Regions from separate parts of the Paraclostridium sordellii genome, predicted to be linked through region 1. Evidence: riboswitches for the same ligand, from Rfam matches in the RefSeq annotation. Region 1 holds a riboswitch; the other holds the start of a gene.
What was found. Region 1 has a riboswitch for cobalamin ahead of ATCC9714_RS11210 (energy-coupling factor ABC transporter permease). Riboswitches for the same ligand answer to the same signal wherever they lie in the genome.
Positions count from the first base shown of each region.

Region 2: it holds a riboswitch for cobalamin, as region 1 does, so the genes downstream of both, ATCC9714_RS03630 (ABC transporter substrate-binding protein) here and ATCC9714_RS11210 (energy-coupling factor ABC transporter permease) in region 1, are expected to answer to the same signal.

Region 1 is NZ_LN679998.1:2,327,646-2,332,909, reverse strand. It holds gene ATCC9714_RS11215 (ABC transporter ATP-binding protein) at 1-668, shown strand, start outside; cobalamin riboswitch at 744-926, shown strand; gene ATCC9714_RS11210 (energy-coupling factor ABC transporter permease) at 1,135-1,875, shown strand; gene ATCC9714_RS11205 (energy-coupling factor ABC transporter substrate-binding protein) at 1,847-2,152, shown strand; gene cbiQ (cobalt ECF transporter T component CbiQ) at 2,146-2,826, shown strand; gene ATCC9714_RS11195 (energy-coupling factor ABC transporter ATP-binding protein) at 2,836-3,639, shown strand; gene ATCC9714_RS11190 (flavodoxin domain-containing protein) at 3,851-4,264, shown strand; gene ATCC9714_RS11185 (hypothetical protein) at 4,399-4,578, shown strand; gene ATCC9714_RS11180 (lysozyme inhibitor LprI family protein) at 4,923-5,264, shown strand, end outside.
Region 2 is NZ_LN679998.1:754,270-759,533, reverse strand. It holds gene ATCC9714_RS03645 (aminotransferase class I/II-fold pyridoxal phosphate-dependent enzyme) at 1-154, opposite strand, end outside; gene ATCC9714_RS03640 (ABC transporter ATP-binding protein) at 607-1,374, opposite strand; gene ATCC9714_RS03635 (FecCD family ABC transporter permease) at 1,374-2,474, opposite strand; gene ATCC9714_RS03630 (ABC transporter substrate-binding protein) at 2,493-3,515, opposite strand; cobalamin riboswitch at 3,529-3,705, opposite strand; gene deoD (purine-nucleoside phosphorylase) at 3,840-4,550, opposite strand; gene ATCC9714_RS03620 (Na/Pi cotransporter family protein) at 4,875-5,264, opposite strand, start outside.

The DNA of each region.
Region 1 (5,264 bases):
AAAATTTATCAGATATGAAAGATAAAGATTGTGCAAAAGAAATTGCAGTACTTGCACAAGAAACAAATTCTCAATTTGATTTTACAGTTGAGCAAATTGTAAAGATGGGACGATATCCTTATAAATCTGTTTTTGAAGATTATTCTAAAAAAGATATTGATATGGTAAATAATATGTTAAAAAGAGTTGGACTTGATAATTATAGCGATAGAAGTTTTTCAAAATTATCAGGAGGAGAAAAGCAAAGAACTTTAATTGCTAGAGCGTTAGTTCAAGATACTGATTTTTTAATACTAGATGAACCAACCAATCACCTGGATATAGGTTATCAAATACAACTTATGGATTTAGTTAAAAGCCTAAAAATAACCACATTAGCAGCTATTCATGATATGAATATTGCAGCAATGTATTGTGATTATTTAATTGTAATGAAAGAAGGAAAAATAAAATGTTGTGGATGTATAGATGAAGTTATAACTGCAAACATGTTAAAAGAAATATTTGGAGTAAATGCATATGTAGGAAAAAATCCAATAAATAATAAACTTCAAGTTTCATTTATGCATAGTCACCATCATGTAAATGGAGTAGGTCATGACCATGTGCATGATGATGGATTTACAGGTGAACATGAACACTTTCATCAACATATTTATGACGTATAAAAAATTTAAAATAAAAATTTAAAAATAATAGAGGAATTTAGAACTATTTATAGTATTATATATACATGTGATAAATTGAATAAAAATATTGTAGGTTTTTATAGATAAAATTAATAGGGAAAGAGGTGTAATTCCTCTGCAGCCCCCGCTACTGTAAAACGGATGAAACTTTCAAATACCACTGTGATAATTATTACGGGAAGGGAAAGGAGTAAAGTGAAGTTAAGCCAGGAGACCTGCCTATAATATATTAAGTTAGTTTCTTCGGGGTGAAGGAAAATAATTGATAAAATAATATCTTGACTTAGTACAAGTGTAAGTATTATTTAATATGTCATTAAAACCCTAATCTAACGATTAGGATTTTTTTATGTAAATAAATTTTTCTATATACACCTAATAGCTTTTTATTAATTTATCACAAAAATTGATAAAAATTTAATAAATTGAAAAGAGAGGTATTAACATGAAATTTTTACCACTATCAATAGTAGCAGGTGTACTATTAGTAATTTTAAATCCTATGACTTCAAGTGCTATGCATATCATGGAAGGTTACTTACCAGTAAAATGGTCAATATTTTGGACCGTCGTATTTATTCCATTTTTTATATATGGATTAAAATCAATAAATACCATAGTGAAAAAAGATCCTAAAAAAAAGGTATTATTAGCTTTAGCAGGAGCATTTGTATTTGTATTATCAGCTCTAAAAATACCATCATTAACAGGAAGCTGTTCACATCCTACAGGAGTAGGTTTAGGAGCTATATTATTTGGCCCAGCAGTTATGGCTGTAATAGGAACTATAGCTTTATTATTCCAAGCTATATTATTAGCTCATGGAGGGCTTACAACACTAGGAGCTAATGCTTTTTCAATGGCAATAGTTGGACCTATAGTATCATATTTAATATTTAAGTTTTGTAGAAAAAGAAATATGAATATGGGAGTGTGTATATTTTTAGCAGCAGCATTAGGTGATTTAGCTACATACACTGTAACAGCTACTCAGTTAGCACTAGCATTTCCAGATCCGGCAGGTGGAATCATGGGGTCTTTAATCAAGTTCTTAGGAGTATTCTTTATGACTCAAATACCAATAGCAATAGCTGAAGGTTTACTAACTAACCTAGTATATAATCTAATAACACAAAATGATGAAGGAGTGGAAGAAGATGAGTTTAAATTCGAAAGCCAAAACTAAAGTTAGAAATAAAAATTTACTACTATTAATTTTAACAGTAATACTTATAATAACTCCTTTAATATTAAATGCTACTGCAGAGTATGGTGGAGCTGATGGAGAAGCTGAAGGTTTAATAAGTGAAATAAGCCCACATTATGAACCATGGTTTAGTAGCTTATACGAACCACCAAGTGGAGAAATCGAAAGTTTGCTATTTTCTACTCAAGCTGCTATAGGAGCTGGGTTCATAGGTTATTACTTAGGTGTTAAAAAAGGAAAAAAGAGTAAATGCTAGAAATAGATAAATGTGCTTATACAAATTCTATAAAAGATGTGAACCCTATATTTAAATTTATAGTAGCATTTATATCTATGACAGTTTCTATACTTACAAATAGTATAAGCTTGCATTTATTAATAATATTAATTTTGACTATTTTGATTGTTTTTTTAGCAAAAGTGGATATAAAGCTATACATAAAATGCTTGAAGATACCTATATATTTTTTATTAATAGGAACTATACTTAATTTGATTAATATATCATTTGAATCTAAAGATTTTGTATTTAATATAAAAATATTAGGATTATATATAGGAACTACGAAATTTGCAATTGATAATACTATGCATATATTACTAAGAGCACTTAGTTGTATTATATCTATTTATTTTTTAATACTCACAACACCATTTAACCAATTGATAATTATATTTAAAAAATTACATTTTCCAGATGTATTAATAGAGCTAATGATCTTAACATATAGGTTTATATTTATATTTTTAGAAGAAGTAAAAGATATATATAAATCTCAGCAGTTAAAGTTTGGATATATCAATTTAAAAAATTCATATAATTCAACTGCATTACTTATAAAGGTTTTATTTTTTAGAATGATGAAAAAATATGAAGATATGAGTATAACATTAGATATTAAGCTTTATAATGGAAAATTTCATATATAGGAGAAAATCATGTTCAAGACAAGTAATTTAACATATAAGTATGAAAAACAAAATAAGGCTTTAAATAATATGAATTTAGATTTCTCAAATGGGAATATGATTGGAATCATTGGGGCTAATGGAAGTGGGAAGTCTACTTTATTTATGAACTTAATGGGTATATTAAAACCTACACAAGGACAAGTCTTTTATAAAGGTAAAGAGTTAACTTATAAAAAGAAAGATTTGAATAATTTAAGAAAAGAAGTAAGTATAGTTTTTCAAGACCCAGATAAACAAATATTTTATTCTAGGGTATATGATGATGTTGCTTTTTCTTTAAGAAATTTAGGGATAGAAGAAAGTGAAATCAATGAAAGAGTAAAACAAGCTTTAACGTTGGTTAATTCTATAGATTTAATAGATAAGCCTGTGCATTTTTTAAGTTATGGACAAAAGAAAAGAGTTGCTATTGCATCAGTAATAGCTATGAATAATAAAGTTGTTCTATTAGATGAACCAACAGCAGGATTAGATCCAGAAAGCACTAAAGCTATTGTTAAAATTTTAAAAAATTTATGTAAAGAAGGTATCAAAGTGGTTATATCTAGTCATGATATGGACTTGATATATGAAATATGTGATTATATATATGTTCTTAGTAAGGGAAGTATAGTTATAGAAGGAAATTGTATTGATGTATTTAAAGAAGTCGAAACTATACAAGCAGTAGGACTAAATATTCCTTGGCTCGTTAAAGTACATAAAAATATGAATCTTCCTCTTTTCAAAAAGGAAGAAGAACTATATGAGTACTTTAATAATTTGAGATGATATTATTATAAAAATAGAAATTAAAAAGAGGTTATTACTTAAGTAATAACCTCTTTTTTAAAAAAGTATAACACATAAGTCTTTTAAATTATGAAATAGTGTATATATTTTATAAAAATGTTGCATAAACAATTAAAATAATATATAGTATATCATATAAGGAACTTAATGAATAAATAATACATACTATATATTATTGGAGGTAATAATTATGTGTACTTTAATAGCATATGGAAGCAATAATGGAATAACGAAAAATTTGGCAGTATCATTAGCAGAAAAGATAGACTCAGAAGTTGATGTAAAAAACACTAAGTATAATTCATCTTTTTATTTAGATAAATATGAAAATATATTAATAGGCATAAACTTAGTAAATGGAGAAGTTTCTAAAGAAATAAGAAAATTTATAGAAAATAATATAGAGGAATTTAGATTTAAAAAATTAGGGGTATTTACTATAAATAAAGATGAAAATCAAATAGATTCAATAAGACAAAGCTTACCAAAAGAATTTAAAGACCTTTTAGAATTTAAAGAACATTTTGATAAAAATGATAATGAAAAAATTTATGGATTTGCAGATGTATTAAATAACAACTTAGTTGAAGATTTTATTAATTAGACTTAGAATACAATTAAAACATAAATATAATACTTAGGAAATCACCAGATAGATCTATCTGGTGATTTTTTAGTTTTCAAAAAGGGTATTATATACTATAGTAGAATTAACTATGTTTTAAGGAGAGAAAAAGAATGGGAAGATTATTAGAATTAAATATGGAATCAGATGCACTTGAGCTTGCAAGAAATTTTTGCAGAGATAATGACCTTATGCTTTTAAGTAACAACATTGAAGATAATAGTTTACTTGTTATGGATAGAAGTTGTAATACAAAAAGAATATATATAAAAGATGGAGAATGGGCTCTATAATAGTTTTAAATACTTTATATTTAATTTACCAAAGAATAAGGGCAAGTGAATGCATGGAAAATTCACTTGCCCTTATTTATAGAAAACAAACGATGATTATTGAGTGTGTTAGAAAAGTTTATTTTCTATATAGGATATTATAACATAAATGAAAAAAAGTATTATGTAATTGTAAAAAATATAATAAATATATAGATATATTTATTATATAAACTTATTAAATAGATATAAAATAGTAGAGATATACTGGGTTTTATATATAGTAATTCATTTTAAAATATACAGGATAACGAGGCTGTGTTATTATACTTATGGGAGAAAAAACATATAGAGGGGGCGAAAAAATGTTTAAAAGGTCAATATTTATATCCTTAATAGGTGGATTATTACTATTTACTGGATGTGAAAATAAATCATCCTCATATGAAAAAATGATTGAAGATGGTAAAATAGCAATTGTAAATAATGATTATGAAAAAGCTGAAGGGTTATTTGATTTAGCATTAGAAAAAAACTCAAATGATAAGGAAGCTAAATCATTACAAGAGCAAACACAAAAGTTAATACAAGCTAGTAAATTAAAGGATGAAGGACATATTGAAGAAGCTAAAAGAATATGTGATGAAATAGATGGCATGTATAGTAAATCTGATGTAGTTAAAAAACAAGTTAGTAAATTAAAGGAA
Region 2 (5,264 bases), 1.6 Mb from region 1:
CTACTCCTTGATGTCTAACATGACCAGGAACATCAAAACAAGCTATATCTTTATTAGAATAATCTTTCAAAGAAGTAAGTAATGGAGTTTGTTTATGACTTAATGTAGAGTCACTAAAAAAATTATCTTCTAACTTTTCTCCAATAGCTTCCATTTTAATCCTCCTTTCTATATTTTAAAATCAAATCTAAAAGTAAAGATTATTATTTCTATTTATAAAATTTAGTTTTATTAAACTTACAATATTTATTATATTAAGTTTTCAGTTTTTTGCAAGCAATTTTTTTATATTTTTTTATTTTTTTTATTTTTTTTGGTTTCAGTATTTTCAATAGTTTTATATCTAACTTTATATTTTTGTTTATATTAATTTTTCTTAAGTTTAGTATTTATTAACTTTTGTTTATATTAATTTTTCTTAAGTTTAGTATAACTAACTCATTTTTCAAGTTTTATCAATGGTTTCATTTTTATATTATATATTTTTGAGTATATCATTGCTAAACTTTTGAAAATAAACATATTTTGCCTTTTTTATAGAAATATCATAATTTTTTCACTTTTAAGACAAAAAGAGGTGATTAAATTTAATCACCTCTTTTTTTGCTATCTACAACCTTTATATATAATATTTATAGAATCATCTTCCTTATCTTTTATAACTTTTGCATCTACATCATAAACTTCTTTTATAAGTTCTTTTGTTAAAACATCTTTTGGAGTTCCATAAGCTACTATTTCTCCATTTTTTAAAACGTAAATTTTGTCACAGTACATAGCTGCTATATTTAAATCATGTATAGCTGCTATAACTTCAATACCTAAATCTTTTACGATTTCCATTAACTGCAATTGATATTTTATATCCAAATGGTTTGTAGGTTCATCTAAAATTAAGCACTTAGTTTTCTGAGCTAAAGCTCTTGCAAGAATTACCCTTTGTTGTTCTCCTCCAGATAAACTATTAAAACTTCTATTTGATAAATGTCTTATATTTACCTTATCAATAGCTTCATAAACAATATCATAATCTTCTTTTGTATCTCTATCCATAAGTTTTTTATATGGACTTCTACCCATTAAGACCATATCAAGTACTGTAAAATCAAAACTATGATGATTATGTTGTGCTAAAACTCCTATTTTTTTAGCACTTTCTCTAGTAGATATTTTTCCAATTTCTACCTTATCTATATATATACTCCCACTACTTGGACTTAAATTTCTGTATAAACACTTTAGCAAAGTAGACTTGCCACTTCCATTTGGCCCTATAACTCCTATAAATTCTTTATTTCCTAATTCTATATCAATACCTTTTAAAATTTCATTTTTATTTAATAAGACTTTAAGGTCTTTAGTTTCCAAATTCATTAATTACAACCTCCAAAACCATAACTTTTTCTTATCATTAGATATACGAAAAATGGAGCACCTACCATAGATATTAAAATACCTATTGGAAGTTCTGCATTTTCTATTATAATTCTAGAAAGTACATCTGCCCATACTAAAAATATAGCACCTAAAAGAGCTGATATCGGGATAAGTTTTTTATGGTCAGTTCCAAAGAAAATCCTAACAATATGAGGTATAATAAGTCCAACAAAGCCTATCATTCCCGCTGAATAAACTACTAATCCAACCATCAAAGATGTTATAACTAAATAAATCTGTCTATATCTGTGTAAATCAGTTCCAAGAGTTATAGAAACTTCATCTCCTAATAACATTAAATTTAAAATTCTATATTGACTCATGAAAAATAATAATCCAATTATTATAAGTGGAAGTATAAAAACTATCTCTTCCCACTTAGCTCCACCTAAACTTCCCATAAGCCAAAATGTAATACTTTTCATTCCTTCAGCATCATTTTTTATATAAACAATAAAACTTGAAAATGCACTACAAACCGAACTTAAAGCCATACCTGCTAATAATAATTTAGTAGAGTTTGGCCTACCTCCAGCATTAGAAATTAACAAAACTAACATAGAAACTACAAATGCTCCTATAAATGCAAATACCCCTATAGCATTTCCATTTAAAAATGTAGTTAATCCTAGCATTATAGCTATAGTAGCTCCCAAAGAAGCTCCTGATGAAACCCCTAAAATATATGGATCTGCCAATGGATTTTTAACTATAGCCTGCATAACAACTCCAGTTACAGAAAGACCTATTCCAACACATACCGCTAGAATTATTCTAGGTAATCGTATAAGCCAAACTACATCATGAATAGCTCCATTTGCTAGACTTTTATCTCCTATATTAAATAATCTAAATATAATTACATCATATACTTGTTTTATAGATATATCACTTGATCCTATAGTTATAGCTATTAATATAGACATTATAACTAAAAATATCAATAACATTATAACTAAAATATATAAAGGCTTTGATTTAACAAAGCCTTTCTTTTCTTTCATATCATAATTTTCTAAGCTTTTAATCGAATGCATATGTAAATATCCTTCTTTCTATTTTTGATCTGGATAAAGTCCATTTGCAAATGTTTCAATTCCATCTATAGTTCTTACCCCACTACAATACATTTGTCCAAGTTCAATTGGGTAAACTCTATCATTTTTTACAGCATTTAAACTTTGTAATGCTTTATCTTTCATTACTAAATCTTTTGTTTCACTTGCTTTGTTATCATCTTCTCTATTCATGTAAGCAACAAATATGCTATCTGGATTTAATTTTACTAAATCTTCTTTACTTAATGAGTTTCCATCTTCATTTAAAAGCTTAGCACCTAACTTAGTAACCATATCTCCACCTAAAGTAGTTTTTCCATACCCTCTAATCTTGCCATCGCCTAATTCTATTATTAAAGTTGTTTGCTGTTTTTTACCTTTTTCTGATTCTACAATTTTATTTACTTTGTTCTTTATATTATCAACTATCTTTTTAGCTTTATCTTCAACATTAAATATTTTACCTATATTTAATATATCGTCACACTCATTTTGTATAGTTTTTTTCTCAACTGCACCACTATTTAATGCCATATATGTATTTACACCTTTATCTTGCCAATAACTTACATCACCTATTGTTTTATCTGAAAATAATGAGTACCAACCTAATATTAAATCTGGTTGTAACATTGTAACAGTTTCTTTAGAAGGCGTAAATTCATCTAAGTATTTAACCTTTTTAAAGCTTTCTTTATACTCATCTTTAACCTTGTGGTCAAGTCCTGCTGCTGCAACCATATTATCTTCTAGTCCTAATGCAAGCATAGTCTCAATAGAGTCTTGGTATACAGCTAATACTTTTTTAGGTTTTTCTTTAAAAGTAACTTTTATTTCTTCTTTTTTGCTATTATGAGAAGTTATTGTAACTGGATAATACCCATCACTTTTCTCTGTGTTACTTTCAACCTTTGTGTTTTTAGCTTCTTCTTTCTTAGTATCATTCTTAGTACAACCAACTATACTAAGTCCTACCACTAAGCTAAGCAATCCTACTTTAATTTTTTTTGAAATTTTCATTCTTCTCTCCCTCCGAAAGTTAATAATTTAGGCAGGTCTCCTGGCTCATACTTCATCCTAATCTTTCCCTTCCCAAAGAATAATCTTTAGTGGATTTATAAAGACTCGTCCATATTTACAGTAGCGGGGGCTGCTAGTGATTTACACACTATTCCCTTTTAATATAAAAACCTAAATCTTTTTATATTTATCATTATAATATTAGCATAATTTTATATACAATTCTACAATATAAGAAATTCACTAAAATAAAAAGCTCGTAATTACAATAGGCTTTGCAAATACGAGCTTTTTATCTAAATTTGTATACGTATTAATTATATATTAAGCTAATTCTAAAGCTATATTCATCATTCTTGTAAATGCTGTTTGTCTTTCCATAGCAGTTGTTGCTTCACCTTTAAATGGACAATCTGATATTGTTAATATACAAAGTGCATTAACTCCAGCTCTAGCAGCATTCATATAAAGTGCAGCTGATTCCATTTCTACAGCTAAAACTCCCATTTTAGTCCATTTTGCTAAAGAATCTAATCCTTCATCTCCGTAGAATACATCACTACATAATATGTTTCCTACTTTAGGCTCAACACCTTGGCTCTTAGCCACATCTACAGCTTTGCTTAGTAACTCATAGCTTGCTATTGGTGCATAAGTACCTGGTAAATTATATTGTGATGCATAGTTAGAATCTGTACATGAACCCATACCTATAACTATATCATGCATTTTTAAATCTTCATGTAAAGCTCCTGCTGAACCTATTCTTATAAGATTTTTAACTCCATAAAAATGTATTAACTCATATGTATATATTCCTATAGATGGACATCCCATACCTGTTCCCTGTACAGATATTCTTCTTCCTTTGTAGTAACCTGTATATCCATTCATTCCTCTTACAGTATTGTATTGAACTACATCTTCTAAAAATGTCTCTGCTATAAATTTAGCTCTTAGAGGATCTCCTGGTAATAATACTGTTTCTGCTATATCTCCTAATTTTCCGTTATTATGTGGTGTTGGTGCTCCCATTGCCATAATCTTCGTCTCCTTTAGTTTTCATATTTTAATAATATCTTAATAGTATCTTATCTTCTTTTTGATTAAATAATTCATATGTTTTTTAAACTGATATACTATTTACCTTTAAATAAATTATATAATTAAAAATATATCTACATACCATGTATATTTATTTAATTAATCTATACTTTATTAAAAGTATTATACACTATATCATATTTACATTTTACATTTTTTTACTTAATATTACAATAGTTTAATTAATTTTTTAGAATTTTTATAATTTAATTTTAAATCAAATAAAATCCTACTTAATTTAAGTAGGACTTTTTATTATGCTAAATTCTTATTACTTTCTTTTATAACTTGTTGAGCTATATTTGCAGAATGGTCTGCAACTCTTTCTAAATTACTTATTAAGTCTAGGAATATAACTCCGCTATCAACACTACAAGAGTTTTCATTTAATCTTCTCATGTGATTTAATCTACAACTCTTTTCCATCATATCAACTTGTTCTTCTAACTTTATAACTCTACAAGCTAAATCTACATCTGATTTTTCCATACAATCTAGTGCTGTATTATAAGTTTCCATAACTTTATCATATAGATCTCTTAATTCTTTTTCTCCACCTTCAGATAAACTAAGCTTTCCTTCTATAACTGAACTTGCAAGCTCTGCAATATTTTCAGCATGATCTCCAACTCTTTCTATATCATT